Regions from separate parts of the Vibrio sp. R10-SG-ISO4 genome, predicted to be linked through region 4. Evidence: predicted binding sites of a transcription regulator. Region 4 holds the regulator's gene; each other region holds the start of a gene.
What was found. Region 4 encodes PurR, which represses purine synthesis genes. Its sites were predicted from a motif close to TNANGNAAACGTTTNCNTNA; they were not measured.

Region 1: AC6R03_RS03765 (NCS2 family permease) is a predicted target of PurR. The motif match lies at 5,691-5,710, and genes of this name have one in related genera.
Region 2: folD (bifunctional methylenetetrahydrofolate dehydrogenase/methenyltetrahydrofolate cyclohydrolase FolD) is a predicted target of PurR. The motif match lies at 2,787-2,806, and genes of this name have one in related genera.
Region 3: glpX (class II fructose-bisphosphatase) is a predicted target of PurR. The motif match lies at 5,511-5,530, and genes of this name have one in related genera.

What each region holds. Positions count from the first base shown of each region.
Region 1 is NZ_JCBDHJ010000007.1:6,674-14,372, reverse strand. It holds gene recG (ATP-dependent DNA helicase RecG) at 1-1,377, opposite strand, end outside; gene trmH (tRNA (guanosine(18)-2'-O)-methyltransferase TrmH) at 1,576-2,259, opposite strand; gene spoT (bifunctional GTP diphosphokinase/guanosine-3',5'-bis pyrophosphate 3'-pyrophosphohydrolase) at 2,352-4,472, opposite strand; gene rpoZ (DNA-directed RNA polymerase subunit omega) at 4,505-4,777, opposite strand; gene gmk (guanylate kinase) at 4,854-5,474, opposite strand; gene AC6R03_RS03765 (NCS2 family permease) at 5,774-7,144, shown strand; gene AC6R03_RS03760 (hypothetical protein) at 7,266-7,418, shown strand; gene AC6R03_RS03755 (helix-turn-helix domain-containing protein) at 7,567-7,699, shown strand, end outside.
Region 2 is NZ_JCBDHJ010000008.1:148,452-156,150, reverse strand. It holds gene AC6R03_RS04540 (AlbA family DNA-binding domain-containing protein) at 1-555, opposite strand, end outside; gene AC6R03_RS04535 (competence protein CoiA family protein) at 886-1,614, opposite strand; gene AC6R03_RS04530 (hypothetical protein) at 1,655-2,368, opposite strand; tRNA gene AC6R03_RS04525 (tRNA-Arg) at 2,596-2,672, opposite strand; gene folD (bifunctional methylenetetrahydrofolate dehydrogenase/methenyltetrahydrofolate cyclohydrolase FolD) at 2,874-3,731, shown strand; gene AC6R03_RS04515 (GGDEF domain-containing protein) at 3,750-4,862, opposite strand; gene AC6R03_RS04510 (lytic murein transglycosylase) at 4,996-5,982, opposite strand; gene AC6R03_RS04505 (YcgL domain-containing protein) at 6,020-6,310, opposite strand; gene minC (septum site-determining protein MinC) at 6,421-7,224, shown strand; gene minD (septum site-determining protein MinD) at 7,245-7,699, shown strand, end outside.
Region 3 is NZ_JCBDHJ010000001.1:201,308-209,006, forward strand. It holds gene metJ (met regulon transcriptional regulator MetJ) at 1-8, opposite strand, end outside; gene AC6R03_RS00940 (O-succinylhomoserine (thiol)-lyase) at 269-1,435, shown strand; gene AC6R03_RS00945 (bifunctional aspartate kinase/homoserine dehydrogenase II) at 1,435-3,849, shown strand; gene metF (methylenetetrahydrofolate reductase) at 4,075-4,965, shown strand; gene zapB (cell division protein ZapB) at 5,033-5,275, opposite strand; gene glpX (class II fructose-bisphosphatase) at 5,592-6,599, shown strand; tRNA gene AC6R03_RS00965 (tRNA-Asp) at 6,853-6,929, opposite strand; rRNA gene rrf (5S ribosomal RNA) at 6,971-7,086, opposite strand; rRNA gene AC6R03_RS00975 (23S ribosomal RNA) at 7,172-7,699, opposite strand, start outside.
Region 4 is NZ_JCBDHJ010000018.1:192,058-199,756, reverse strand. It holds gene mukF (chromosome partition protein MukF) at 1-878, opposite strand, end outside; gene cmoM (tRNA uridine 5-oxyacetic acid(34) methyltransferase CmoM) at 892-1,689, opposite strand; gene elyC (envelope biogenesis factor ElyC) at 1,786-2,595, shown strand; gene torR (two-component system response regulator TorR) at 2,710-3,417, opposite strand; gene torD (molecular chaperone TorD) at 3,656-4,363, shown strand; gene purR (HTH-type transcriptional repressor PurR) at 4,602-5,606, shown strand; cyclic di-GMP riboswitch class I at 5,782-5,890, shown strand; gene AC6R03_RS13845 (TfoX/Sxy family DNA transformation protein) at 6,095-6,688, shown strand; gene AC6R03_RS13840 (TVP38/TMEM64 family protein) at 6,887-7,579, shown strand; gene AC6R03_RS13835 (putative signal transducing protein) at 7,576-7,699, shown strand, end outside.

The DNA of each region.
Region 1 (7,699 bases), on a different contig from region 4:
GGTTTGAATCGGCGTACGACCGGGGGGAAGCTCATCAATGACGGAGGTTTCAAGGTCAGCGTACGCCGTCATGGCGAGGGTGCGCGGAATGGGCGTCGCCGTCATGATCAGTTGATGCGGATACGCGCCCTGCTGCTCGCCTTTTTCACGCAGCTCCAGCCGCTGGTGGACACCAAATCGGTGTTGCTCATCGATGATCACCAGGGCTAACTGAGAAAAATTGACCTGCTCCTGGAATAGCGCATGGGTGCCGACCACCATCTGCGCCTCGCCAGAGGCAATGCGCTCGAGTTGGGTCTGCTTGGCCTTGCCTTTGAGCTTGCCCGCCAGCCAGCCAACTTGAATGCCCATTGGTTCAAACCATTGGCTAAAGTTTAATGCGTGCTGCTCTGCCAACAGTTCGGTGGGCGCCATCAAGGCCACTTGTTTACCTTGCTCCAAGGCGCGCACGGCGGTCAGTGCCGCGACCAAGGTTTTGCCTGAGCCGACATCTCCTTGCACTAAGCGCATCATCGGGTGCGGCTTGGCGAGATCGCTCTCAATTTCTTCCACGACTCGGCGCTGAGCATTGGTCGGCGAGAACGGCAGGGCGTCCAATAGCTGTTGTTTCAGCGTTTGACTCGGCGGCAGCGCGATCGCCGCCTCTTTTTGCCCTTGGCTGCGCACCGCGAGCATCGATAGGTTTTGCGCCAGCAGCTCTTCCATGATGAGGCGCACTTGCGCTGGGTGTTTGCCCTCATCAAACTGTTCCAGATTGATGTTCGGTGGTGGGCGATGAATGGTGTGCAGCGCTTGATTGAGGGTAATTTGGCTATCATAGAGCCCGGCAGGGAGCAGCTCTTGCACCGCCGATTTATCGAGCAATGCGAGCGCTTGTTCTGTCAGGTTGCGCAGGGTGAGTTGGCGCAGACCATCGGTGGTTGGGTAGACGGGCGTTAAACTCGGCTCCGTCTCAACCGGTTGCTGCGGCGTGTAAAACTTGTAATCCGGATGGACAATCTCTAACCCGTAGCTGCCGCGTTTGATTTCCCCATAGGCATGCACCGTTTTGCCTTCTGCGAATTGATTTTTCATCCCGGCGGTGAAGTTAAAAAAGCGCAGTGTAAGGGTGCCGTTGCCATCACTGAGTTTGACCGCCAGCATTTTGCGCTTGCCAAACAGGGTATCAACACTCATCACCTTGCCCTGCACCGCCGCCCATAGCCCAGCGTGCAGTTTAACAATGGGGTAGACCCGAGTGCGGTCTTCATAGCGCAGCGGCAGGTGAAACAGTAAATCCTGCACCGACAGCAGCCCGACTTTGGCCAATTTCTCTGCCACTTTCGCCCCGACACCTGCCAGAGAGGTCAGTGGAATAGCCGACAAAAGTTGGGACATAGCTTCGCTCACGCAATGATTAATGATGGGGATAGTTAAGCATTTATCTGTGTTTTTGTACAGTGGAGAGGGGGAGTTCCTAGTGCCTAGTTCCTAGTTCCTAGAAATTCCGTCCTCTAGGCACTAGGAACTATAAACTAGGAACTAATCACTAGAGTTTTGCCCTCTAGGCACTAGGAACTAGAAACTAGGCACTACCTACCTACTCTGCATCTTCGCCCACCACTCTTTATCCGCGACGATTTGGCCTTGCTCGTCGAGGGGAGGGTACGGGAGCTGTTTGCGTTTGGCGACTTTGGCGAGCACGGGGTGGCCGCGCTCAAAGAGGATGCGGTGGATGGTCTCGGCGGGTAGGGCGCTTTGTGCGTTGTCGTACATGCCGGCGGCTTGGCGTTGGCGCTGGGCTTCATAGAGAATCACTGCGCTGGCGACCGAGACATTGAGCGATTGGACCATACCGACCATAGGGATGATGATGTCTTGATCGGCGAGCGCTTTGGCTTGCTCTGACGCGCCGATTTTTTCACTGCCGAGTATCACCGCCGTCGGTTTGGTGTAATCAATCTGACGAAAATCGACCGCCGTCTCTGAGAGATTGGTCACCAGCACTTGCATGCCTTGACGTTTGAGCTCACCCATCGCGTCTTTGATGGTGTCGTGCGTTTCCACTTCCACCCAGTTGCGCGCGCCCGCCGACGTGTGGCTTAAGGTGCGCATTTTATCAGGCCAAACCGCATGCACTTTGTGAATGCCGGTGGCGTCGGCGCTGCGGATCACCGCCGAGACGTTATTGGGCTTGTGGACTTCTTCGAGGCAAAGGGTCAAATCCGCTTGGCGCGCTTTTAACACTTCTTGAATGCGTTGGTAACGTTCTAAATTCATGGTGTTAGGGCTTAGTTGAAAAAGAATATGGTGTTAAAAAATGGATGATAAAGAAAGCGGCCCTAAAGACCGCTTTCTGATGTGGATGGGGATCAGTACTTTCTACGGCGCACTTTGAGTGTGTGCGGCATGGCTTTAATCTTGCGCATGATGCCCGCTAAGTGGACGCGATCTTTGGTGGTGAGCACCACAGTCACTGTGTACAAACGGCCATCACGCTCTTCGGTCGAGAGACCGTGAATGTTGGAGCCGGTTTGTGAAATGACGTTGGTCAGTTCCGCGAGGGCGCCTTGACGGTTTTGCACATCGACACGCAGCTCGGCGATAAACTCTTGATCGTAATCGTCTGACCACTCCACCGCCATGTACTTATCAGGCTCTTTTTCGTGGTTGCGCACGTTCGGACACGTCTCGCGGTGCACCACCAATCCTCGACCCGGAGAGACGTGAGCAATGATGTGATCGTCCGGAATCGGATGACAACAGTTGGCAAACGTCAGCAAGATACCCTCTGCGCCGCGGATCGGCAGCTTCTTCTTCGGCTTGCCGTCGGTGTTGATGACTTCGGTGAGCTCATCGGCGTCGCCAAGCAGTCTGCGGGCGATGACAATACTCATCAACTCACCCAAACCGATAGCGGCGAGCAGATCATTGAGGGATTTGATTTTCAGATCGCTCAAGACGTGATTGATGTTCTCTTCATTGATGTCGGAAACCGACAAATCACCTAAGGCGTGATTGAGCAATCGGCGGCCAAGGGTAATCGACTCTTCACGGCGCATGGTTTTCAGCACTTGACGAATCTTGGTGCGCGCACGTGAGGTCACGACGTAGTTGAGCCATGCTGCATTCGGACGGGCGCCCGGTGCGCTGATGATCTCAATCGTCTGGCCGTTTTTCAGCGCTTTGCTGAGAGGGTAAGGGTTGCGATCGACGCGCGCGCCGACACAGGTGTTGCCGACATCGGTATGCACGGCATACGCAAAATCGACCGCAGTGGCGCCGACAGGCAGCTCCACGATGCGCCCTTTTGGGGTGAAGACGTAAATCTCATCTGGGAAGAGATCCGATTTGACGTTTTCAATAAATTCGAACGAGTTGCCCGCGCTTTGTTGGAGCTCAAGCAGGCTCTGCATCCAGCGCTGCGCTTTGACTTGCGCGGTGGTACCGGTACGCTCGCCATTGCCTTTGTAAGACCAGTGCGCCGCGACCCCTTTGTCCGCCATCTGATCCATATCTTCGGTGCGAATTTGCACTTCGACAGGCACGCCGTGTGGGCCGACCATCGAGGTATGCAAAGACTGATAGCCGTTCGCTTTCGGCACCGCAATGTAATCTTTCATACGCCCCGGGCGAGGCTTGTAGAGCGAGTGCACTTGGCCCAGTACGCGATAGCAGGTGTCAGCGGTGTCCACCACCACACGAAACGCGTAGATGTCCATAATGGTGTGAAAGCGCTGCTCTTTGGTCTTCATCTTGTTGTAGATGGAGAAGAGGTTTTTCTCACGCCCCACTACACGCGCAGACAGGCCCACTTCTTCCAGACGGCCTTCAATTTCGGTGTGGATGCGTTGAATCATCTCTTTACGGTTACCCCGAGCGGCCTTGACGACCTCTTTTAACACGCGATAGCGGTTGGGGTAGAGCGCTTCAAAACCGAGCTCTTCCAGTTCGGTTTTAATATTATGGATACCCAAGCGATGCGCTAAGGGTGAGTAGATTTCGAGGGTTTCGCGTGCGATGCGACGCTTTTTGTCTGGGCGCAGTGCGCCGAGCGTGCGCATGTTGTGCGTGCGGTCTGCCAGTTTGATCAAAATGACGCGGATGTCTTGCACCATCGCAAGGACCATCTTACGAAAGTTCTCAGCCTGAGCTTCCTTGCGATCACGAAACTTGAGCTTATCCAGCTTAGAGACGCCATCGACCAGTTCTGCGACGGTGTTGCCAAACTTCTCTTCTAGCTGCTCTTTGGTGACATCACAATCTTCGATGACATCGTGCAAAAGGGCGGCTTGGAGGGTTTCAATATCCAGGCGCATTTCCGCCAAGATACGAGCAACAGCAACAGGGTGGATGATGTATGGTTCCCCGCTTGAGCGGGTTTGCCCTTCATGGGCATCTTTCGCTACCACATAAGATTGACGCAGAGCCTCAATTTGAGGCTCTGTTAGGTATTCTTGGGCAACGTCTTTGAGGCTATCGAATAGATACAAATTTTAGGCCCGGCAGAGTGTGATGAAGAGGATTATCGACCGTGAGCAATGCTGCTAACAGCGGCAAGTTCAGCGGCTTCTTGCTCTTGCTGCTCTTGACGCTCACGCGCATCTAGGATCTCTTTTGTGATAAGGCTTTCTTCGATTTCGCGCAGAGCGATAACCGTTGGCTTATCGTTCTCTTCTGGCACCAGTGAATCTTTGCCGCCAGTTTGCATTTGACGAGCGCGGCGAGCCGCAATGAGAACTAGGTCGAAACGGTTGCCAACTTTTTCAACAGCGTCTTGAACAGTTACGCGTGCCATAAGGACTCCAAATAGTTAACTAAAATTTTGTATGACGAGAAATTATACAAGATCTCGTAGAGAATAGTCTAGATTCTTATTTCAACAACGCATCCAGCATGCCTTTGTACTTGAGGGCTTGCTTATCTTGCTTGAGGCGTTCGGCGCGAATGATGGCTTTAAAGTCCATCAGCGCGTTATCGAAATCATCATTGATGATCACGTAGTCGTATTCGTTGTAGTGAGAAATTTCCGATTTCGCTTCCGCCATGCGTTTTGCGATCACCGCTTCACTGTCTTGGCCGCGCGCGTTCAGGCGGCGTTCCAACTCACCGTTTGACGGCGGCAGGATGAACAAGCTCTTAGCTTGTGGCATTTGCTCACGAATTTGACGCGCGCCTTGCCAGTCAATGTCGAGGAAGACGTCGATGCCTTTATCGAGGTTTTGCTCAATCCACGGGCGAGAGGTGCCGTAGTAGTTGCCAAACACTTCCGCGTATTCCAAAAACGCACCTTGTTCGATCAGCGCTTCAAACTGCTCTTTTTGCACAAAGTGGTAGTGCACGCCATCTTGCTCACCCGGGCGCATGCCACGTGTCGTGTGCGATACGGACACTTTCATTGCGTAGGTAGGGTTGGTTTCCAGCATGGCTGAAATCAAGCTCGATTTACCCGCGCCGCTGGGCGCAGAAACAATGTATAGGGTGCCTTTGGCCATAAGGTTACGTCCACCATAAGATTCGATGTATTAAAGATAGCACTGACCGCGGGCATAACGTCAGTCAAGAGCGCGATTTCTCTCAACATCGGTGGCGAAAATTCGGCCAGAAAAAGGGAGGCGAAGAGTAGCATGGATCGGACTAAGTGACTAGATCGGATGAAAAATGTGATACGTATCAAAATTGGTTGAAATTTCATCCCATCTCATTACAATTCGCGCAAACGTTTGGCTTGTTGCGGGCATTGCTGCTGGCGATGGGCTATGGCCCTCTTATTTATCTAACGATAGGTTGTATTGTGAGTTCTGACACTGCACTTCCACGCTCAGCCAACGCTGGGTGGCTTGAATCCACTTTTCATATCTCTGCGCGCAAATCGACCCTAGGCACGGAGCTGTACGCCGGGTTTATTACTTTTTTGGCGATGAGTTACATCTTGGCGGTTAACCCCGCGATTTTGGGGGACATCCCAGGCATGGATCGCGGCGCGATTTTTACCGCCACAGCACTGGCGGCGGCGGCAGCCACGCTGATCATGGGCGTGTTTGGTAACTACCCTGTGATGCTGGCGCCAGGCATGAGCATGAATGGCTTCTTTAAAGGCATGCTGCTGAGCGGCTCGGTGGCGCTGGTGTGGCACGAAGCGCTGCTGGGGATCTTCTTCTCTGGAGTGCTCTATCTGATTTTGTCGATGACCCATATTCGCAAGGCGATGATTGAGTCTATTCCAGAAGATCTCAAATTGGCGATCACCGTATCGCTTGGCCTGTTTATCGCCTTTTTGGGCTTGAAAAATGCCGGTATCATCGTCTCGAACCCGATCATCTTGGTCAGCATGGGCAAAATCAATGACCCGCAAGTCATCATTGCCTACATCAGTATCTTTATTGCGCTTGGCTGCATGATTCGTGACATCAAACTGGCGACCTTTATCTCGTTTGTATCGGCGATTGTGCTTACTGTTGTGGCCGACTGGATGCTAGGGACGCAAAACGCCCCCATCCCAGAGAGCCTAGTGGCTGCGCCGCCAAGCCTGTCGGGCAGCGTAGGCGCCATCTTCAATTTCTCAGGGCTGACGGCCGACAAGCTGTTTGATCTGCTGTTTATTGTAGTGATTTTCCTGATTGTCGATTTCTTTGATGGCCTCAGCACCATTGTTGGCGTCGGCCGCGATGCGGGCATCATCGACAAAGATGGCAAAGTGCCGAACGCGCGCTCGGCGCTAGTCGCGGACGCAGGCGGCACCGTGATTGGCTCTGTGCTGGGTACGACTTCAGTCACCGCGTTCTCAGAATCGGGCATTGCCTCTGCACAAGGCGCGAAAACAGGCCTGGCTGCGGTGGTGGTTGCGGGGCTCTTCTTGGTGTCACTGTTCCTCTACCCGCTTTTTTCCATCTTCTCAGCGGCGATGGTCGCCCCGGCGATGGTGGTGGTCGGCATCTACATGATTGGTCGCCTTGGCCAAATCCGTTGGGAGCAAAAAGAGTCTCGCATTGCGGCGTTTTTCACCATCATGTTCACCGTGCTGAGCTTCTCACCGGCCAACGGCATGGCGATGGGCTTTATCAGCTACGCCTTTAGCATGGTGGTAGCAGGCAAAGCCAAGCAGGTTCACCCTGTCATTTATGTGCTGTCTGGGCTGTTTATGGCGTATTTGGTGCTTTTATAATCGGGGAAATGTTGCTTTTATAATTACTGAAATATGAGCGGTAACAGTGATACGAAAGGGCGGTGGATACCGCCCTTTCTCATGTGCCTCGATCTGCGTTTGATAACGCAGCGCGTGCTCCTTGGCGCTAAAGTCATTGCTCACGCCTTGCAGCGCCATCAAACGCGTGCCGCACCGCCCCGTCAAACACGCCATGAAGCTGACGACACTTGAAGCGCTCGACAACGCTGCGGAGTTCAAAGGGTTGCATAGTGTTTACGGGCAGGCGTTGTGAGTGGATGACCTAAAAGATCGATTATCTATAAATGCATATCAAAGGCGACATGTGATGTATAATAACTAATCATTCTTGTGCTTGCGGGATTGTGGTGATATGTTTTTGTATATAATCATTCCTAATTGATGCATTAAGGTATATCGAAATGAGCTATGTAGCAGAGCAGATACTAGACAGTCTTCGAGAAGCTCGGGTACGAAAGGGGTTTAGCCAGAGAGAGTTAAGTGCTCGTTCGGGGGTACCTCAAAGCCATATTTCGAAAATCGAGTCTGGCGGCG
Region 2 (7,699 bases), on a different contig from region 4:
TCCTATCGCACCAATTACCAAACCAACAATTGCTCCTAATAGATGGTCTTTAAGTTTGCTCTTTAGAGTATTAGATTCGGCTAACTCAGCAGTAAGCTGCTCGATTTTTTTTGTCTGTGTTTCAAGAACCTCCGAGATCTTACTTAATGAAGTGTCATCTGGTGAGAGCTTTCTTTGTATTTCATAATGATTCATCGCTTTAGTTTTGCCAGTAACCCTATGATAAGCACCATCACTACAAAGAACTAATGACGACGAAGCCTGAACAGTTATGACACATATGTTCAGCAAAACCCTAAAACTAATATTTTCAACCTCAAATATGTCAGGTTCGCTAAGTAATTCCTTGGCCTTCAAAGTTAGTAATTGAGCTTCCTCTATTTTAATACCCGGAGCGAAAGTTGAGTCACGGACCCCAAGCAAAACTTTTCCACCACCAGAGTTAGCGAATGAAGCAATTGTTTTGGCCAGACGCATTGGCTCTATTTCAGGTAGCAAAAACTCGACTGTTGCACTCTCACCTTGTTCTAATAATTCTATAATGTCTGAACTCAAAAAGAATTCTCCCAATTTATTGACATGATGGGCTATAACGCTTTATGTACGGCAACAAGCCGCCTTTCCAACTCGCATCCTTCCGCCTAATACTTACACCCACTAAGACGCTGCACTAATAAATAACCGAAAATCAGAGTATTAGTAAACGGCCCATTATGACACTTGTTGGATACTGCAGCAAATCCCCGTCTATCATGTATATGACGGCATTGACTGCTAATTTTGACTTTACCTATGGCCTTATACACTTGAAGATTCAATTTCCCTTGCATACGAGCATGAGCTCTTTTTATAAGGTTGATGCTGAATCGTATTAACAATAGGCTTTTAGGCTATGTGGCCTCTCGGCGGTGCTAGATTGGATTCCTCTACGAGTAAGTTTAGCTTTTCGGTCAACTCTGAATATCTGGCGGTATAGCGAGCATGAGTCACCCAAGATCTATGGCCGATGTTCAGTACATAGTCCATCACCAGTGATTTAAATGATTCATGTTCTTTATGGTCAAAACTATCGTAAAGGTCTTGCAAGGGCTCTAAATCAATATCCACAATTGAAACGGCACTAAAATTTTCGTTTCCCCCAATCATTGACCTGCCGTGATAACTAAAGTGGATACCGACCAAATACCCATTTATGCGACAAAGGATATCGAGATCTGAATAGTGCCCCGAAGGCTCGACTTCAAAATCATCAATCGTTAAATGATGTGCTTGAGTCACATATCCAGAGACGGTGACCTCCCTTCCGTAATCATCTCTCTTTTCTAATTCAAGCTTCCAATCAGGCAACTGTATCTCAAACTGGTCCAGCTCCTTTAAACATTGCTTAATCACAAGCCTTGCTACCACACAGAATGAATATTGACACTCTATCGGCTCACCCGTTTCATCTTTCGACTTTTTGTCATGGGCAAAGTGGTGGATCATTTTATCCGGATTGGGCCCTTTTTTAGCCACAAGGTTTTGTTTGCAACTGGGACAAACACATGCTCTACCCCGTTGCACCTCACTAATGTCTAGGTATTTATCATCCTTCAAGCCAAACGGTATCAACATCCCTCTTTTCCCTTCACGTTTATGAATTGTCGGTGGCTGGCTAGCTTCGACTTTTCTTGAGTTGGCGAATATCCTTGTCCAACGCATCCATTTTAGGGACTCTCATACGCGCGACCTGTTTCTGTCCGTTTTTCAGAGTAATCTCAACCTCCAAGAGATCTGATTTGTGTTCTGTGTCACCTGTCGAGACCTCCTTCGTTTTACCCCAAAAATACCTGAGGTAATGAGTTCTAACACTAGCGACACCGTCAAAAGAAAAGCGACCTTTGAGGCAAATCGTAAGAAAGGATAAAAATTCAGAATCTTTCGTGGTTTTCACTAATTTGCCCCATGAACGCCACAGATCTGTCAGGGCTTGATAGCGACGAAAGTCCCTGCTTTTGGGAGTCGTAACCCGCGTTACTTGTTCATTGGAATCAAAATCCACCTCTGATACGTAGACACCTTGTTGCTGAGCGTGAACTCCCTCTAATGTCTCAGCTATGGTGCTTAATAGCGAGCGTGACCATGCCACTTTGCTTTGAAGTTGCCGCTCTATTTCGTCATAGAAATTGGGATCGCTATGTCTGATATCGTTAAAGCCTGACTGTGCTTGTTGCAACGCTTTAGATAGGCGCTTAATTGACGCAAGATCGGTGTCACTTGGAATTTGGATTAGTATCTCTTCACACGCTTTCACTTGATGAACATCAAGCCCGATACTCATCAACTCGTCTGTCTGTTTTTGGCTCAACCCTGCCACTGCAAACTCCATGCAACTTGTTACTTAATAGCTCAGTTATAGAAGGTATCATTTTGAATAGATGAAGCAAGCGATCGGATAGACAAAAAGAGAGTGATGTTTCGAAAAAAGCGAAGAGTTGAAAATAGGTGGGGTTTAACAAAAGTTGATAAAAATAGATTTCAGCGGCACCACAGAGGCACCACAGAAAAACGAAAAGCCCGATAACTCATTGAATTATCGGGCTTTTTTCTGATATATGGCACGCCCTGTAGGATTCGAACCTACGACCACATCCTTAGAAGGGACGTGCTCTATCCAGCTGAGCTAAGGGCGCGCTACAGGGACAGGATTATACGAGTTCGAGGTCTTAACACAAGACCTTTTCGTATCATTATGATCTAAGTGACTAAAAAAGGGGCATTGGCGATTGAGGTGTTTAAAAACAACCCGAAGCAAACGTTTGCTTATGGATGTTCATTCAATTATTTGCGACAATGCGCCACAAATTATTCGCCATTGTGATTAAAGGAAAGTCATGACTGCTCAAAATATCGATGGAACACTGATTTCTCAAACCGTCCGTTCCGAAGTGGCGGCTCGTGTGAAAGCGCGCCTAGACGCAGGGTTACGTGCCCCTGGCTTGGCTGTGGTTCTCGTTGGTGAAGATCCGGCGTCTCAAGTGTATGTCGGCAGCAAACGCCGCGCGTGTGAAGAGGTGGGCTTTGTGTCTAAATCATTCGACCTCCCTGCCACCGCAAGTCAAACTGAGCTGCTTGCACTGATTGACACACTGAACGCAGACGATGAGATTGACGGCATCTTGGTTCAACTTCCGCTACCAGCGGGAATCGACTCTACCGCCGTGCTCGAACACATTCATCCGGAGAAAGATGTCGATGGCTTCCACCCTTACAACGTGGGCCGCCTAGCGCAGCGCATTCCAAAACTGCGCTCTTGTACGCCGAAAGGCATCATCACCCTGCTTGATCGCTACAACATCGATCTTCGTGGCAAACACGCAGTGGTAGTAGGCGCGTCCAACATTGTCGGTCGACCAATGACATTGGAGCTTCTGCTTGCGGGCTGTACCACCACGACTTGTCACCGTTTTACTCAAGATCTAGAAGGTCATGTGCGTCAAGCGGATCTGGTGGTGGTTGCGGTAGGTAAACCTAACTTTATTCCAGGTCACTGGATCAAAGAGGGTGCGGTCGTGGTCGATGTCGGTATCAACCGCTTGGAGTCAGGCAAGTTGGTCGGCGATGTGGAATACGATAAAGCCAAAGAGCGCGCCAGCTTTATTACGCCAGTCCCGGGTGGTGTTGGGCCAATGACGGTGGCGAGCTTGATTGAGAATACAATGCTAGCGTGTGAGCAATTTCATACCAAATAACTAGCGCTCTATCCTTCCTCAGAGCAGCGCTTCTTCTCGCCGCTCTGAGGCTGTTTTAGCCACATTAACATTACCCGACCCGGCTTCTTTGGCGAGATACATCGCTCTGTCCGCCACTTTCAAACACTGACTTAAAGTCATCGTCTCATTGTTAAATGAGATACCCGCACTGGCGCCAATCTCGACGTGAATATTGTTCAGTGATTGCAAATGGTGACCATAAAAGAGCGCGACCACTTGCTCTGCCAAATCAACCACCTCTTGCTCCGACTCATAATCGCGCACAAAAATGGCAAACTCGTCACCGCCCAAGCGGGCAATGTCGTATTTTTGCAGTCGCTCGCCCAACGCTTGCTGCGCGATGGCTTTGGTTTGCTTGGCAAAATCGTACAGTACGTTGTCACCGACATCGTGACCATAACGGTCATTGACCGCTTTAAAGTTATCTAAGTCGAGGTAAATGATCGCGGTGTGTTTGTTTTCATCAAGGCGTGTCGCGTGAGACAACACCGACATAAAGCTTGCTCGATTCGCCAGTTGGGTGAGCGAGTCAATGTAAGCCAGTTCTTGAATGCCCTCTTGATCCATTTTCAAAATATAGTCGTCCATTTGACTTTGAAAATAGATCACGATGTGACACATACCTGACATCGCGACCAAGGTTAATACCAAGCGAAACCCTACATGGTATGGGTACGGAAACTGCGTCAAGCCAAAGGCGAAGATCAAGGAAGTAAGGACAATATTCAGTACCGAGAGCCCCACTCCAACACGAAAACTATTGATGAATATGCCGATGGCAGACAGTGGGTAGACCCACATAATGCCAGTACCTTCATACCCTCCAGTAAAAATAAGATACAAACTCAAGGAGTAGATCATAAAAGATAGCCCAGCAAGACCAAAGCGATGTTGCAGGTTAATCATTTTGATGGTGACGATGCCAACCAAGGAGTAAAAGGCCAGCGTTGTGCCCAGCTCAATATCGCCGCGATAAAAACTATAGACAGAGAAGGCCGCAAGGAAGGAGACACCTAAGACAGCGAGCACCCGAATCATCATCATCTGGCGCTGCTGTTTCATTAAGACGACTTCGGATAATTTATCCGCTACAAAGTGGTGTACGTTCATCGCGCTCCAGTCATTGCTACAAAACCAATCACTTATTTAGATAATGCTACATTATTTATTGTCAATCAAATATAGACACCGTCAAGCTAAGCGCAACTGAATGTAGGAGGATTCGTCGTTTTTGTTTACCGCATCACATCACAATTGCATCCGCAAGGTGTGAAACAGCCAGCGCAAAGTAGTAAGACCGGTTCCATTTCATTAGTACGTTATAGTTATTGTAGACCAAATAAACACGCCCATTCCCATCATCGGGTGCGATCAACCAGGCTTGGATATCTTGGTCGAGCTTAGGTAGCGGTCGGCCATCAAAACGGTTAATCCCCATTGACGCCCACTGTTGCAAATATTTGGCTTTGTCCGGCGCTCGCCCTTGAATTGACGTATCAAACCCAGCGGGAAGCGTCACTTGACGTCCCCAGGTGTAGGTATCGTCCCAACCGGATTGACTTAAATAATTGGCCGCCGAAGCAAACACATCCGCTTCTGTCGTCCAGATGTCTTTTTTACCATCACCGTTACCATCCGCAGCAAAGGCTAAAAACGAGCTCGGCATAAACTGGCACTGGCCCATCGCCCCTGCCCATGAGCCTTTAAAGTCATCAAAAGCAATATGGCCCTGCTCTAAGATCTGTAACGCGGCCATGGTTTCACTGCGAAAGAAGGCCTCACGGCGGCCGTCGTACGCCAAGGTCGCGAGTGCATCAATGACGGGGTAATTGCCGGTAAATTTTCCGAAGTTACTCTCAACGCCCCACAGCGCAACAATAAAGCGCGGCTGCACACCATATTGCTCGCCAATGCGAGTCAACTCAGTGTGGTGCTTTTGGTAAAGAGCTTTGGCTTGATCGATTTTCCATTTTGGTACGGCACGTGGAATGTACTCATCTAAGGTCAGTTTTCTCTCTGGCTGATTCTTATCGGCCGTCACGGCGCGTGGTTTATGAGTCACATTGGCAAATGCCTCATCGATGACGGGCTGAGCAATCCCCATCGCTTTGGCTTCATCTCTGAGTGTTTGGATGTAATCATCAAATGACACCTCACTCGCAGACACTGACGTTGCCAACACAGTGCCTGAAAGTGTCAATCCTAGAACAGCTGACAGTATTGTTTTCACATTGCCCTCCTTGAGCAATTTTAGCGAGTCTTTAGAACTATGAATTATTCGACTGCTGGCGAGCTTTTTTCTGCTCTTTGTATTCATCAAGCAGGTTTTTCGGTGGGGGTGGCAGTTGCAAAAAGAAGCCCTCATCTTGCATGGATTGCTTCACTTTTTCGATGTCGACTTGTGCTAACTTGCGCCCGTCAAGCTTCACCATCATCACCATTGTAGGTTTACCGAACATCTGCATCAGTGTGTCAGGAACTTGCGAAAAATCGTCCTTTTTCGGTAAGTAGAGGTACGCGCCCTCTTTTTTTGAACTCTTATAAATTGCACAAAGCATGTCTATGTTTTTATCTCATTGTCATTAAACGTCAATGTTTCGCTATTTTTGAGAGCAAAACACCCAATTGAGCGCAAGATAACTTGCTGAGCTTAGGGAGGGAATATAACATGAGTCCCCTAGTCCCAAGCAACGCCCTTAAGAGGTTGCCACTTACCTATATGTCGAATATGACCGAGCCCAATACAAGCAGGCCACAGACCATTGGGTCAGAGAGCGTCACCGCTCCATCCAAACCGTCCCAATCATCCAGCGCCGCTTCGCCTGACTTGAAAGGCAGTAGTTTCACCTTGTCCGTTTTGCACCTTAGCGATAACGATGTCGACAAATGCATCGACTTCTTACAACAGAAAGTGCAAACGGCACCTGCGTTTTTTGCTCACGCACCTGTGGTGATCAATATTTCAAAGGTGGCGGGCGAATTGGACTTTGTAAAGCTAAAGCAAGGCATCGCCCAAGCGGGCATGATACCTGTTGGGGTGACGGGATGCCCAGACAAACGTACACAAAACTTAGCGTCTGACGCTAAGTTCGCCGTGATGACGGCAAGCAAGTCCCCCACAAAAGCGCCCGCGACCTTAGCGCCCACCAAAATTGTTCGCACCCCGGTGCGCTCTGGGCAACAGATTTACGCCAAAGACGCGGATTTAGTGGTACTCAATCATGTCAGTGAAGGTGCCGAGGTGATTGCCGATGGCTCGATTCACATCCATGGCACGTTGCGTGGTCGCGCTATTGCAGGGGCCAGTGGCAACACGGGCGCCGTCATCATCTGTAACAAACTCAATGCAGAATTGATGTCTATTGCTGGGCACTACTGGCTTACGGAACAGTTTGCCGAGGAATATTGGCAACAGAAAGTGATGTTCAGCTTGAGCGACGATTCACTTAAATTCGAGCTGTTAACAATTTAATAGTTTAAAGGAACCAACGAATGGCACGCATTATTGTTGTCACATCAGGAAAAGGCGGCGTAGGGAAAACCACCTCTAGCGCTGCTATCGCTTCAGGCCTTGCGATGAAAGGCAAAAAAACCGCTGTGATCGATTTTGATATTGGTCTGCGTAACCTTGACTTGATTATGGGTTGCGAACGTCGCGTCGTGTACGACTTTGTTAACGTCATCAATGGCGAAGCAACGCTCAATCAAGCGCTGATCAAAGACAAACGTACCGACAACTTGTTCATCTTGCCCGCCTCTCAAACTCGTGACAAAGACGCCCTCACCATAGAAGGCGTACGCCGAGTGCTCGATGACATGGATAAGATGGGTTTTGAATTCATTATCTGTGACTCACCAGCAGGCATCGAGCAAGGCGCTTTGATGGCGTTGTACTTTGCTGATGAAGCAATTGTCACCACCAACCCAGAAGTCTCTTCTGTACGTGA
Region 3 (7,699 bases), on a different contig from region 4:
TCTGCCATTGCGCACCTTTATATTTGCGTATGAGTGTTTAAACCACAATTTTAACGGTATTTATGGCTACAAGCAAAGACATATAGACGTCTAGAAGTGTTGACGTCTTAAAAAATGAGAAGTAAAGTGGTTGGCGATAGGAGTGGAATCGGCCCAAACTGTGAGTGTGTCGCAGCACTACACCACATTGGGTGCCGGATACACCTGATAAGCAACAGGTATATCGCATTCCCTAAAACAAGTCACTACTGTTCGCAAGGAAAACGCTATGAGCACGCGCAAACCCGCCACCATCGCGGTACGTACTGGTATCGAGTCAGACACCCAACATCACGCTGTCGTTCCCCCTATTTATCTCTCGACCAATTACGGATTTCCGGCGTTTGGTGAAGTGCCGAAATACGATTACACGCGTTCTGGCAACCCGAACCGTGGCCTGCTTGAAACGGCGCTGTATGAATTAGAAGGTGGAGAAGGCGCAGTGGTGACCAACTGTGGCACCTCAGCGCTCAACCTTTGGGTGTCTGCGTTTGTCGGGCCAGATGATTTGATTGTCGCGCCACACGATTGCTACGGTGGCACCTATCGACTCTTCAATACCCGTGCGCAAAAAGGCGACTTCAACGTGTTGTTCGTCGACCAATCCGATGACGCAGCCTTGACCGCCGCCATCAACCAGAAACCCAAGCTTATCCTGTTGGAAACGCCATCAAATCCTTTGGTGCGTGTGGTGGATATCGAGAAAGTCTGCCAGCAAGCGAAACAAGTCGGCGCACTGGTCGCGGTTGACAATACCTTCTTAACCCCGATTTTCCAGAAGCCACTCGAACTGGGTGCGGATTTCGTTATTCACTCAACCACCAAATACATCAACGGTCACTCCGATGTGATTGGCGGCGTGGTGATCACAAAAACCAAAGCGCACGCTGAAGAACTGGCTTGGTGGGGCAACTGCATTGGGGCCACCGGCACGCCGTTTGATAGCTACATGACGCTGCGCGGCATCCGCACGTTAGGCGCACGAATGAAGGTGCATGAACAAAGCTCGGCAAACATTCTCGACTTTCTGAAAACAGAGTCACTGGTCGGCCGCATCTATCACCCAAGCTTGCCGGATCACCCTGGCCATGACATCGCTAAGAAACAACAATCAGGCTTTGGTTCTATGCTCAGCTTCGAGTTCGCTGGCAGCTTTGAAGAACTGAAACAGTTTGTCGGTGAGCTGAAACTCTTCTCTCTTGCAGAATCGCTAGGCGGCGTAGAAAGCCTCATTTGTCACCCAGCGTCAATGACCCACCGTGCGATGGGAGAAGCGGCGCTGGCCGAGGCAGGTGTCTCTCAGCAACTGCTGCGTCTGTCTGTCGGTCTTGAAGATGCCGATGACCTGATTGACGATCTCAAGCAAGCCTTTAACTGTGTGAAGGAGTCCGCGTAATGACGACATCGCGTCAACTGCATAAATTTGGTGGTAGCAGCTTAGCGGATCCGGAGTGCTACCGCCGGGTAGTCACCATACTCAAAGAATACTCTGGCAGCGATGATCTGATCGTTGTCTCAGCGGCCGGTAAAACCACCAATCATTTGATTGAATTTACCGAAGCGCTCTATAAAGACGGCCGCCTTGCCCATGAAGCGTTGCAGTCGGTACGACAATTCCAAACAGGGCTTATCGAAGCCTTGATTGACAGTGACGACGAACAAGCGCACATGCTGGCGACGCTCAAAGACGAGTTCACCACCCTCGGCGAATTAAGCGCCCCGTTAAGCGAGGCGGAGCGAGCTGCGGTACTTGGCCACGGTGAAATGTGGTCCTCAAGACTGCTCGCCGCGCTATTGAATCAAGCGGGTTTACCAGCCATCGCGCAAGACTCTCGCACTTTCTTACGGGCAGAAACCGGCACGCAACCTGAAGTGGATCGTGGTCAGTCCTACCCACTACTGAAGGAAATTTTGGCGCAACACTCACAGCGTCGTCTGGTGTTTACCGGCTTTATGGCGCAAAACCAAGCAGGCCAAACCGTGCTGCTTGGCCGAAACGGATCCGATTACTCTGCCACCGTGATTGGCGCGCTCGCAGAGGTCAGTCGCGTCACGATTTGGAGTGACGTTGCTGGCGTATACAGCGCAGACCCTCGCCTTGTCAGTGATGCTTGTCTTCTGCCCCTATTGCGACTGGATGAAGCAAGTGAACTGGCACGCCTTGCCGCCCCCGTGCTGCATAGCCGTACCTTGCAGCCTGTCGCTCAAAGTACGATGGACTTACACTTGCGCTGCAGTTACGACCCTGAATCTGGCTCTAGCCGCATTGAGCGCGTCCTCGCCTCTGGGCGTGGTGCCAAGATCATCTCCTCACTCAATGACGTGTTGTTGATTCAGTTAAACTTCGCCTCTGGCCATGATTTCAATCGCATGGAAAAAGAAGTGCTAAGCAGTTTGAAACGCGCCCAACTTGAACCTTTGACTTATGAAGTCCAAGCGGATAAGCACTCATTACGCCTTGCTTATACCTCGGAAATTGCAGGGGGCGCTTTAGGCTTCTTACAAGATTCCGCCATCGCAGCAGAAATTAAACTCAAGGAGGGCTACGCCCTTGTCGCTGCCGTAGGCGCTGGTGTCACCAACAACGCCAACCACTGTTACGGCTTTTACCAGAAGCTCAAGTCATCGCCTGTCGAGTTCATCTCTGAATCTCGTTCCGGTCTCAGTTTGGTGGCTGTCTTACGCCGCACCGAAACCGAACCACTCGTTAAGGCGATTCACAACCAACTTTTCCAAGCACAAAAACGAGTCGGCATCGCCCTATGCGGCAAAGGCAACATTGGCTCCAGTTGGTTAACCCTGTTTGCAGAACAAAAAGCAGAGCTAGAAAAGCGTCGTGGAATGAGTTTTGAGCTCGTGGCAGTGATCGACAGTCAAACCTATTGGTTTAATGACCAAGGCATCGATCCTAGCGCGGTCAGTGAGCATTTCGATGAAGAGTCTATCCCATATCAGAAAGGCGAGTGGATTCAGCGCCTCGGTGCGATTCAGGGCTATGACGATGTGGTCGTACTCGACGTGACGGCGAGCAAAGAGTTAGCTGAGCGCTACCTCGATATCGCTGAGCAAGGCATGCATCTTATCTCTGCCAATAAGGTTGCCGGCTCAGCCTCAAGTGCTTACTACCACCAAGTGCAAGACGCGTTTGCCAAAATAAACCGCCATTGGCTCTACAATGCCACCGTCGGAGCAGGCTTGCCGATCAACCACACTGTGCGCGATTTGCGTGAGAGTGGCGATGTCATTTATGCGGTCTCAGGGATTTTCTCTGGCACCCTCTCTTGGTTGTTCCAACAATATGATGGCAGCGTACCGTTTGCCGAGTTGGTCGATTTAGCGTGGCAGCAAGGCTTAACCGAGCCAGACCCTAGGCAGGATCTCGATGGCTCTGACGTAATGCGCAAGCTGGTCATCTTAGCCAGAGAAGCCGGTCTCGAGATTGAGCCTGAATCGGTCAAAGTCGAGAGCTTAGTGCCCGATGAACTGGCCGAACTCTCACTGGATGATTTTCTCGATAACAGTCAGCAGCTCAGCGAACAGTTGGCAGAAAGGCTCGAGAAAGCGCAACGTGAAGACAAAGTGCTGCGCTACGTCGCGAGACTGGAAAAGAACGGTAAAGCTCGAGTAGGTGTCGAAGCACTCAGCAAAGAACACGCCTTGGCTAACCTGTTACCATGCGACAACATCTTTGCGATTGAGAGCAAATGGTATAAGGACAACCCACTGGTCATTCGCGGACCGGGGGCGGGGCGAGAAGTGACCTCTGGCGCGATTCAATCAGACCTTAACTTGTTGTCCAGTTTTCTCTAGTTTCACAGGTTGCTTCGGCAACCTGTTTTCTTATTCGGGCGTCGTGCTTCGCGCACTTCAAATTCTCTCATTATGAACTTGAAAAAAATTCATGGTGGGAGTGTTGACATTAAAACGTATTCAATACATTCTGTGGACATATAGACGTCTAAACGTCGATTTAATCAAATTGAATGTTGGGGCTGCAGTTACCTACGGATAGGGTCGCCACACGGAGAGAGAAAGATGGGATACACACACGCGAGTCATATTGACGCTTTAAACCAAAATATTGCCGAGCTATCGAACAACATCAATGTGTCATTCGAGTTCTTTCCTCCGAGCAGCGAAAAAATGGAAGAGACGCTGTGGAACTCGGTTCATCGCCTCAAAACCCTTAAGCCTAAATTTGTCTCTGTTACCTACGGCGCCAACTCCGGCGAGCGTGATCGCACTCACTCCATCATTAAAGAGATCAAAGCCGAGACCGGCCTAATTGCGGCACCTCATCTCACTTGTATCGATGCCAGCCGTGACGAGCTCATTCAGATTGCTGACGATTACTGGAACAATGGTATTGAAAGCATCGTCGCACTGCGCGGTGATATTCCTCCTGGTGGTGGCAAACCGGATATGTACGCCTCCGATCTCGTGGAACTGCTTAAATCACGTCACGACTTTGATATCTCTGTTGCAGCCTTTCCCGAGGTACACCCTGAAGCAAAAAGTGCGCAGTCGGATCTGCTGAACCTCAAGCGTAAAGTCGATGCAGGCGCAAACCGCGCCATTACTCAGTTCTTTTTTGATGTAGAGAGCTACCTACGCTTTCGTGATCGCAGTGTTGCGGCTGGCATTGATGTCGAAATTGTTCCGGGCATCCTTCCTGTTTCCAACTTTAAACAAGCTTCACGTTTTGCCGCGCAGAATAACGTCAAAGTCCCTGGCTGGATGGCGAAACAATTTGAAGGGCTGGATGACGACCCAACCACTCGCCAATTGGTGGGTGCGAGCCAAGCCATCGACATGGTGCGTATCCTAAGTCGTGAAGGTGTGAAAGATTTCCACTTCTACACTCTCAACCGCGCCGAAATGACCTACGCGCTTTGCCACACTTTGGGCGTGCGCCCTCAGGTCTAATCTGACAGATACCAAAGCAAAAAGGGTTGGCACTGTGCCAACCCTTTTTAGTCTACAGAAACGATGATTACTCAACGTCTTCCATCTTACCTAGCAAGCTGCGGATGCGCTCTTGCCATGCTGTGTGTTCTTGTTGCATCTGCTGATTTTGCGCGACCAACTCTTCACGGCTTGTACGCAGCTCGTTCGCTTCATTTGCTAGCTTCTGCTTTTCTTCTTTAAGCTCTTCCACTTCCATTTGAAGCAGAGTGATAGTATCAACCGCGGTTTGGATTTTTGCTTCTAGTTTTTCTAGTACTTCAAAAGACATCGTTGCCTACCTTTTTAATCATTCTCTGGATGGTTGGGTCATACGACATGACAAACCCATTTACCTTCCATTCTACTCAGCCAAGCCGCTTTAAACACGCCCTATATTTGCAAATCTGCGTCATTCGATTAAAAAAACAACGCAATTTGACTCAGAGTTTACAAGACCAGAAGAATGAATAGTTCCGCCCGTTTTCCTGCCCCTGGTTTGATCCAGTTCAACCCTGCTGAACCAAAAAGGCAAACGTTTCCCTAGTGATGTGCTAAAATCGCGGCGATTTAATTTTGTTCAGTTTTTCCTACCAGTTGGAGTCATCATGAAACGCGATTTAGCAATGGCATTCTCTAGAGTTACCGAAGGCGCAGCCCTAGCGGGTTATAAATGGCTTGGCCGTGGCGATAAGAACGCCGCCGACGGTGCCGCTGTCGAAGTGATGCGTACCCTGCTTAATAAAACAGAAATCGAAGGTGAGATTGTCATTGGTGAAGGCGAGATCGATGATGCGCCTATGCTGTATATCGGTGAAAAAGTAGGGACAGGTGGTGATTGTGTCGATATCGCGGTTGACCCAATTGAAGGGACCCGCATGACAGCCATGGGCCAGTCCAATGCGCTGGCTGTTCTGGCCGCAGGTGAAAAAGGCAGCTTCTTAAAAGCCCCAGATATGTACATGGAAAAACTGGTTGTGGGGCCAGGCGCAAAAGGCTGTATCGACCTCAATAAACCACTCAAAGAGAACCTTATTAACGTCGCTGAAGCGCTCAACAAGCCGCTCGATCGACTTGTGGTGATCACCTTAGCAAAACCGCGTCACGATAAGGTGATTGCTGAGATGCAAGCAATGGGGGTACGCGTTTTTGCCGTACCTGATGGTGACGTGGCCGCCTCCATTCTTACCTGCCTGCCTGACAGTGAAGTCGACATGATGTACTGCATTGGCGGCGCACCAGAAGGTGTGGTATCTGCCGCTGTGATCCGTGCACTCGATGGTGATATGCATGGCCGCTTGCTACCTAGACATGAAGTTAAAGGTGATAGCGAAGAAAACCGCATCTACGGCGCTGCTGAGCTAAAACGTTGCGAAGAAATGGGCGTGACAGCCAATGTTGTGCTGACTATGGAAGAGATGGCTCGCAGCGATAACGTCGTCTTTTCTGCCACTGGCATCACCAAAGGTGACCTGCTTGAGGGCATTACCCGCCAAGGTAACATCGCCACCACAGAAACCTTACTGATCCGTGGACGCTGCCGCACCATTCGTCGCATTAAATCGACACACTACCTAGAACGCAAAGACCCTGAAGTGCGAGACATTATTCTTTAATCTCGTCAGCCCTCTCTTCGAAGCCAGCCAACGTGCTGGCTTTTTCTTGTCTGTATAAAACCGTCGAGCAGACGAACCCAGCACTTTCAGGAGCGTTAAACGTAAAAAAGCCTCAGTCTTTCGACTAAGGCTTAGTATAAGTGGCGAAGTGGGACTCGATGGTCCGGCATTCCGGCCCGCGAAAAAGTGCACATCACTTTCGGGAGCGTTAAACGTAAAAAGCCTTAGTCTTTCGACTAAGGCTTAGTATAAGTGGCGGAGTGGACGGGACTCGAACCCGCGACCCCCGGCGTGACAGGCCGGTATTCTAACCAACTGAACTACCACTCCGCAGTGGCATCACTCGCCTAAGCAAGTGTCCATAATTTGAAGCCTGGCGATGTCCTACTCTCACATGGGGAAACCCCACACTACCATCGGCGCTAATTCGTTTCACTTCTGAGTTCGGCATGGAATCAGGTGGGTCCAAATCGCTATGGTCGCCAAGCAAATTCTTTAATTCGGAAAGCTGTTTACGTTCTTACACATTCAATGTTCTTACATTGAGTCCATCAAAACCCTTTGGGTGTTGTATGGTTAAGCCTCACGGGCAATTAGTACAGGTTAGCTCAACGCCTCACAGCGCTTACACACCCTGCCTATCAACGTTCTAGTCTCGAACAACCCTTAAGGGCACTTAAAGTGCCAGGGAAGACTCATCTCAGGGCTCGCTTCCCGCTTAGATGCTTTCAGCGGTTATCGATTCCGAACTTAGCTACCGGGCAATGCGATTGGCATCACAACCCGAACACCAGAGGTTCGTCCACTCCGGTCCTCTCGTACTAGGAGCAGCCCCCTTCAATCTTCCAACGCCCACGGCAGATAGGGACCGAACTGTCTCACGACGTTCTAAACCCAGCTCGCGTACCACTTTAAATGGCGAACAGCCATACCCTTGGGACCGACTTCAGCCCCAGGATGTGATGAGCCGACATCGAGGTGCCAAACACCGCCGTCGATATGAACTCTTGGGCGGTATCAGCCTGTTATCCCCGGAGTACCTTTTATCCGTTGAGCGATGGCCCTTCCATTCAGAACCACCGGATCACTATGACCTGCTT
Region 4 (7,699 bases):
GCAGTTCGTATGAACTTGTGCACGTGGCGATCGTAACCAATCCAGAGATCAATTGCTTGCTGACCCCAACTGGTGATGCGGTCGAGCTTCATCTGCAACACAAACAGGGTTTCGGCAATAAACTCGAGCTCATCATCGCCATGTACCAACTCTTGAATATCGAGGATTTGGCTTTGCAGCTCATCACCCGCCGCTTGCAAGGTGTCTTGTAGCTCTTTCAGTGTGCTGGAGGTTTCTGACAGCAAGGATTCACAGTTATTGATCGCATCGCGCCAATCTTTGTTAAGTAGCTCAGCTATCTGTGTTTTGACCGACTGCTGCTGCTCATCCATCACGCGCTGGTTTAAATCAATCTGATCGAAAATTTCACCGACTGAGTATTTCAGCACGCCGTAAACGTTTTTCTTCCAATGACCCGCCGTTCCGCCTTTTTGTGCCGCTTCAATGGCTTTCGCCATTTCGTCCGCCACCATAGACAGTTGGATAGAGAGTTTCAGTTTGGAAAATTCGCGATGACGAACATAGTAGTCCGTAATGCCGATGGCCAACGGCGAGAGACGATAGATACTCGCACCGTCGGTAATTTCGCTGGTAAAGCGGCTGATAAGGCGCTGTTTGACCATGTCATTGATGGCGTTGTTGGCGCGAAACGCCGACGCTTCGCCCGAATCGGCAAACAATCGAGTGACAATGGCGAACGCATCATGCAACTCCCCTTCACCTAACTCTTCATCAAACCTTTCATTACTCAACACGGCAATGGCGATCAAAAAGGCCAAGCGTTCGTTGGTCAGGTTCAATGAAAAATCATGCTGCTTGACCCAACCCACCAACTCATCAATCGGTTGCTCAGCGGCATTCAGAGTCATTTCACTCATGGTTTATCCTGTTTTAATTCTTTCTTGCCCAAACGTGGATATAGCGTCCGAGCGACACATACGGTTCTTGGCGGCACAGTTGCCTCTCTAGGGCCAAGACATCCTCACTGGTGTAGTCACCCATATACTGGCGATCGCCAATGTAGTCACTGAAACAACGAATGCCGGATTTCCCTTCAATGTGAAACCCCGACTCCTCTATCCAACGGTAGACATCTTCAGGCTTAAGCCCTTTTTGGGGCTGAAGCTTAAATCTCTTTCGGTGCGGCATTCCCTCTAACACATGCGGAAGGTTGCCACACACGACATTTTTGTACACGAGGCCATGATGGTTGTAGAACATGACCGACGCGATACCGCCCGGTTTGACCTGCTCTAACAGCGTTTGCAGCGCTGGCTTTGGCTCAGCCAACCACTCCATGACGGCATGAAACATCACCAAATCCGCCGGTTGCTGCTGGTGTTGAGCGATGGATTGAACGGGCGAATGAATCAAGCGATACTGCTCAAGCAAGCCATTTTTTGCAATATCCTGCTCAGCTAATTGCAGCATTTCAGAAGATAGATCACATAACGTAATGCGATGGCCTAGTTTCGCCAGCTTTTGCGACATTTGTGCCAACCCACCCCCGGCATCGAGCACGTCGAGTGGTGAATCACTGGCGGGTAACGAGGCGAGGATGGTTTGAAGGTCTTCCCAAACAATGACTTGTCGAATCTCGCCTTTGTCAGAGCCGTATATATTTTTTGCAAATTTGTGGGCAATATCGTCGAAATTGCGGTCTTCAGTCACAGCAGCTTGAGTTATGATGTTGAATCGTGCTGCTATTCTGTCACAAGAAAGGCAGGAATAAAGAGGCTTTCTCTTAAATTATAATCAACTGGTGTTTTTTCGGACTATTTAAGTATGTTTGAGCTGAAAAAAGTCGTCTCGGCTTTACTTATGCCTTTGCCAGCCCTGCTGATCATTGGCCTTGTGGGACTCATGCTCGTCATGTTCACACGAAAACAAAAAACAGGATGTTTCGTTGTTCTCTTCTCGTTTGTTGGCATTTTTCTCGTTGCCTTCCAGCCCGTTTCATCACGTCTTCTCATGCCTATCGAGCGCCAATACTCGGCCTTTTTTCCTGTCGATGAATCGATTGATTATGTGATGGTGCTTGGCAGCGGCCATGTTGTGGACGACGACATTCCGCCCACCTCAGAACTGAGTCGCGCCGGCCTAATGCGTTTGACCGAAGGGATTCGTGTGATGCGAATTTATCCGGGCTCTAAACTGATTCTCTCAGGCTATGCCGCCGGTTCTGAAGTGAGCAATGCGCGCATGATGGCTAAAGTAGCGCTGGCGCTTGGCGTTTCTAAATCTGACATCATTCTGCTCGAAACCGCCAAAGATACTTGGGAAGAAGCGCGCCAAGCGGCAGCGTTCGTTAAGAACAAGAAGTTGGTGGTGGTCACATCGGCCAGTCACATGAACCGTGCCTTAAATGAATTCCACTCCGCAGGATTGAAACCTTACGCCGCGCCGACCAACTACCTAGCGCAGAGAAACATCGATCAAGCGTGGGAGAAGTACGCGCCGAAGGGCAAATATCTCGAACAAACTGAGCGCTACTGGCATGAAACGCTGGGCACCATTTGGCAACACCTGCGCGACTGGGCGTCCGATTATGAAGAGCAAGCCTTGGAGGTGGAGGCTGCGCAGAGCGACGTTTAACCGGCCGCCAGCGTAGACGGAGAACGTCTTCCACTTAACACAAAAATCCAGGCTGCATGCCTGGATTTTTCGTTTCTTTGGCATCAATCTGCGCTCGTTCATTGCCGAAAACCGTTAATCTCCGGCGAACATGTAGCCTTCGCCGTGCACGGTGACGAATATCTGCGGATTTTTTGGATCCACTTCCATCTTCGCTCTCATGCGCCGAATCAGGACATCGATGGTGCGGTCATTGGGTGCGTCCACACGATGACTGATCATATTAAGAATGCGTTCCCGACTGAGCACTTGGTTAGGGTGAGAGGAGAGCGCCACCAAAAGCTCATACTCTGCTTTAGTCAGTTTGACCGGTTCATCCCCTCGGCTCAAAGCGCGGCGCTGAATATCGAACGTCCATTCAGCAAAGCGGACCACGCCGTCTTGCTGATCGCTGCCCGCGTTTTGCGCTCCCGCAGCCAGTGCGATGCGCCACAAGAGGTTCTTGACTCTGACGAGCAGTTCCCTAAGCTCAAATGGCTTGGTGACATAATCGTCCGCGCCCATTTCTAAACCAACAATCTTATCAATGCTGTCGGTACGCCCGGTCACCAAGATAATACCGATGTCCGATTGACTGCGTAGTTCACGCGTCAGCATCAAGCCATCTTCGCTGGGCAGATTAATATCCAGCATCACCAAATCGACCCGACTGCTGCTGAGTACATCGCGCATCTGCGCGCCATTCTCAGCTTGGCTCACCTGATACCCTTCGGTTTGAAAGTAGCCCGCCAATTTACGGCGAGTCACTTCATCATCTTCAACAACCAAAATGTGGTAGCTCATCGGCTCTACTCACTTATTCACACACTGATTCAATGGCTTTATTCTATTCATAATTAGTCACAACTCCATCTTTGTCCTCTTTGTGAAGCGAAAAGTTGGCGATTCATTGATGCAAAGCAAGCTTTGCCGCCCTGTTCACAAATTGCCATATTTGACCATTTCTTCTCATAATCTGGTTGACCGCTGTTCATTTTTATCCGTTAGACTTAACGGCATCTGATTCAGTTGAGAGCCCATCATGCCAGAGACACCGAACGCCCAGATTTCCGACCCTTTATCTCCCGCCGAAAAAGAGCAGCGCGCCTTTGATGAGCAACGCGCTGAGCTCTACTGGTGGTTTTCGAGCGTGTTTGCCAAAGAGCTCTCAGAGCAAGAGCTGGCCCAATATCATTCGGTGGACACACGTACCTTTCTGACGGGACTTGCACAAACCCCTGAGCTTAACGTCGCCGCAGACAGGCTCATCGATGCATTGAACCGATTGCAAGACAGGCCAGATGCTCAGTTGGAACTATCAGCCGACTATTGCGACCTGTTTTTAAAATCCGACCGAGACAGCGCGCTGCCTTACGCCTCTGTCTACTTAGATGAATCAGGACTGCTCAATGGTGAGCCTGCCAAACAGATGGACGCTTTACTTGAACAACACGGCGTCGCTGTGCATTCAGGGCTCAATGAGCCTTCTGATCATCTCGCCATAGAGCTGGATTTTTTGGGTAACCTGATTGTGCGCGGCGCTCATGCAGCAGAGCAGATGGCAGGCGACACGCATCTCGCCTACCAAGAGCAAGCCGATTTTATTGAGCAGCATCTACTCCCTTGGATTGAGAGGTTTGCCGAGCGCTGCCAGCGCCTCGACACATTCGGCTTCTATGCGGCGCTGTCGTCGCTATTGTGCGCGTTCATTCAATTGGATAAAGCCTACCTGCAAGGCGATAGCGATTAAGCCCATACAAAAGGTGTGGCGAGATCCCAAAGGCGGGTTTTTTATTTGCCCAAATCGACGTTGCGGACTACAATCCGGTCCGCAAACGATAAAACTAATAAATACAAACCGCTTTTTGAGGGCGGTTTTTGTGTTTCTGATACTTTCTGTCTACATACTCTAAACTTTGTATAGACTTTACTTTTATAGACTTAACTTTTCATAGAATAGTAGGCAGTCATCGACAGGACAAAACCATATGGCCACGATTAAAGACGTCGCTCGCTTAGCGGGTGTCTCGACCACCACTGTATCCCATGTGATCAACAAAACACGCTTTGTCGCTGAAGCCACGCAAGAAAAAGTGATGGAAGCGGTTCAAGAGTTGAACTATGCCCCAAGTGCCGTTGCACGCAGCCTGAAATGTAACTCGACACGCACAATAGGCATGCTGGTTACTCAATCGACCAACCTTTTCTTCTCGGAAGTGATCGACGGGGTTGAGAGCTACTGCTACCGTCAAGGCTACACCTTGATCTTGTGTAACACTGGCGGCATCTACGAGAAACAACGTGACTACATTCGCATGCTGGCGGAAAAGCGCGTTGATGGCATCTTAGTGATGTGTTCAGATTTGACCGAAGAGTTGAGCGAAATGCTTGACCGTCATAAAGACATCCCTAAGGTGGTGATGGATTGGGGCCCGGAAAGCTCACAAGCCGATAAAATCATCGACAACTCGGAAGAAGGCGGCTACCTCGCAACAAAATACCTGATTGATCACGGCCACAAGCGCATTGCTTGCTTGAGTGGGCATTTTGAAAAAGCGGCCTGCCAAGAGCGCATCCAAGGCTTTAAGCGCGCAATGAACGAGTCGGGTTTGAGCGTCAACGAAGATTGGATCTTAGAAGGTAACTTTGAGTGCGATACCGCCGTGCTTGCCGCGGACAAAATCGTCGCCATGGACGAAAAGCCAACCGCAGTATTCTGTTTCAACGATACGATGGCGCTCGGTTTGATGAGCCGTTTACAGCAAAAAGGCATTCGTATTCCAGAAGACATGTCGGTCATTGGTTATGACAACATTGAGCTAGCCGAGTACTTTTCACCACCGCTAACGACGGTTCACCAGCCGAAGCGCCGTGTGGGTAAAAACGCATTTGAGATTTTGCTCGAACGTATTAAAGACAAAGAGCATGAAAAACGTATTTTTGAAATGCACCCAGAAATCGTCGAGCGCGATACCGTGGCGACGGTGAAATAGACCAACGAACAAGTTCAGCACATCACATCGACTAGCCCAGCGAGAATACTTCTCATCCGCTGGGCTTTATTCTCTCGGTAACACCCCTCTATTTTATGAACTAAGATCACATTTAACCCATCAAAACGTGATGTTTAGCCCATAAATTATTTATGCTTATTATGTTCGACGAATGCCACGAACAGGGCAAACCATTTCGAAAGGATGGGACGCAAAGCTTCCGGCCTGTTGCAGCCACTCAACTATTTCAACGTTGATGACTGCTTGGTAGCGGGGTTGCCGATGGCAAATGTGCACTTCGTAATTCTTTATCAAAAGCAAAGAATACAATGAGTTAAACGTTGCGCGCGCATTATGCGCTCACACCGTGAGTAGGATTATTCTTTTATGAGCCAGAATGACACCCTACTGACACAAAACCTGCATATTTTTGCTAATCTCTCGGACCTGAATTTGGTGGCGTATTGTAATACACCGAGAATAACAGCATGGATAAACCAATTTTAAAAGACTCAATGCGATTGTTTGAACCATTGGGCAAGATCAAGTCTCGCTCAATGTTTGGTGGATTCGGAATCTTCGCTGATGACACCATGTTTGCCCTCGTGGTAAATGACAAACTTCACATACGCGCCGACGACTCGTTGGCCCAACAGTTTAATGCTCAGGGACTCGAGCCATACGTGTATAAAAAGCGTGGTTTCCCTGTGGTCACCAAATACTACGCCCTTGGCCATGACTGGGATCAGGATGTCGCTCAGACTATTGCGATGGCAAACACTGCACTAGAGGCGGCCAACAAAGACAAGCAGCGTCAAACCAACGCCAAACCAACGCGCCTGAAAGATCTGCCGAACTTGCGTCTAGCGACCGAGCGAATGCTCAAGAAAGCGGGTATCGACAGTGTCTCCCGTTTGGAGCAGACGGGCGCAGTGGAAGCGTATAAAGCGATTCGTTCCACACACTCTGCCGACGTCAGTATCGACCTGCTGTGGGCACTTGAGGGGGCAATTAAAGGTACGCACTGGTCTGTGGTCCCTCAAGCAAGACGCGACGAGCTCCTGAATCAGCTGCAAAGCTAGTCAGCGATAGCGTTCATTAATTCCAATACCCTTCTCAAGCCAGCCGAACACCGCTGGCTTGAGACGTTTTTAGCCGATGCTTTTTCAGCGTTTCCATTCCTTAGTCATAGAATTCAACGTGTTTTCCCCTTAGGGCGAAATTTTTTACTGGCTTTTTGGTTCATATCTAACAATGATGATGTTTTCAAAGGGATCCATATGAACAAGAAACTGCTTTTAGGTATTGGTTTGCTCGCTCTGATTGTGTTTTTAGGCGCAAACTTTGGTCAATACCTGACACTTGATAACGCCAAAGCTCAGCAGCAAGCGCTGGCTGAAATCATTGACACCCACTTTGCCCTAGCCGCGCTGAGTTACTTCTTCGCCTATGTCGCTATCACCGCCTTCTCGATCCCTGGAGCGGCCGTCGTCACCTTGCTTGGCGCTGCGCTGTTTGGCTTTTGGACCAGTTTATTGCTCGTTTCTTTTGCCAGTACGATAGGTGCCACCTTGGCGTTTTTAAGCAGCCGCTTTTTACTCAAAGAGTGGGTACAAAGCAAGTTTGGCGATAAGCTCGCGACAATTAACCAAGGGGTCGAAAAAGATGGTGCGTTTTATCTCTTCTCACTGCGCCTTATACCGGTGTTCCCTTTCTTTTTGATCAACCTCTTGATGGGTCTTACGCCCATCACCATCGCGCGCTTCTATCTGGTTAGTCAACTGGGTATGTTGCCGGGCACGGCCGTCTACCTCAACGCCGGGACTCAGCTAGCGCAAATCGACAGTTTGTCAGGCATCGTCTCCCCAACGGTACTTGCCTCTTTTGCGTTGCTTGGGGTATTCCCTATCGTTGCCAAATGGGTAATGGCCAAACTCAAAGCGACACCGCAATCCAATGGGCAAGCGTCTTGAAAATTTTTATTGCCACGACACCACCACAAGCACACATCGTGTGTGAAATGCTGCGCAGCGAAGGAATAGCCTGTGAGGTGAGAGGTGAAGGTTTGTTCGGCTTGCAGGGAGAGATTCCGT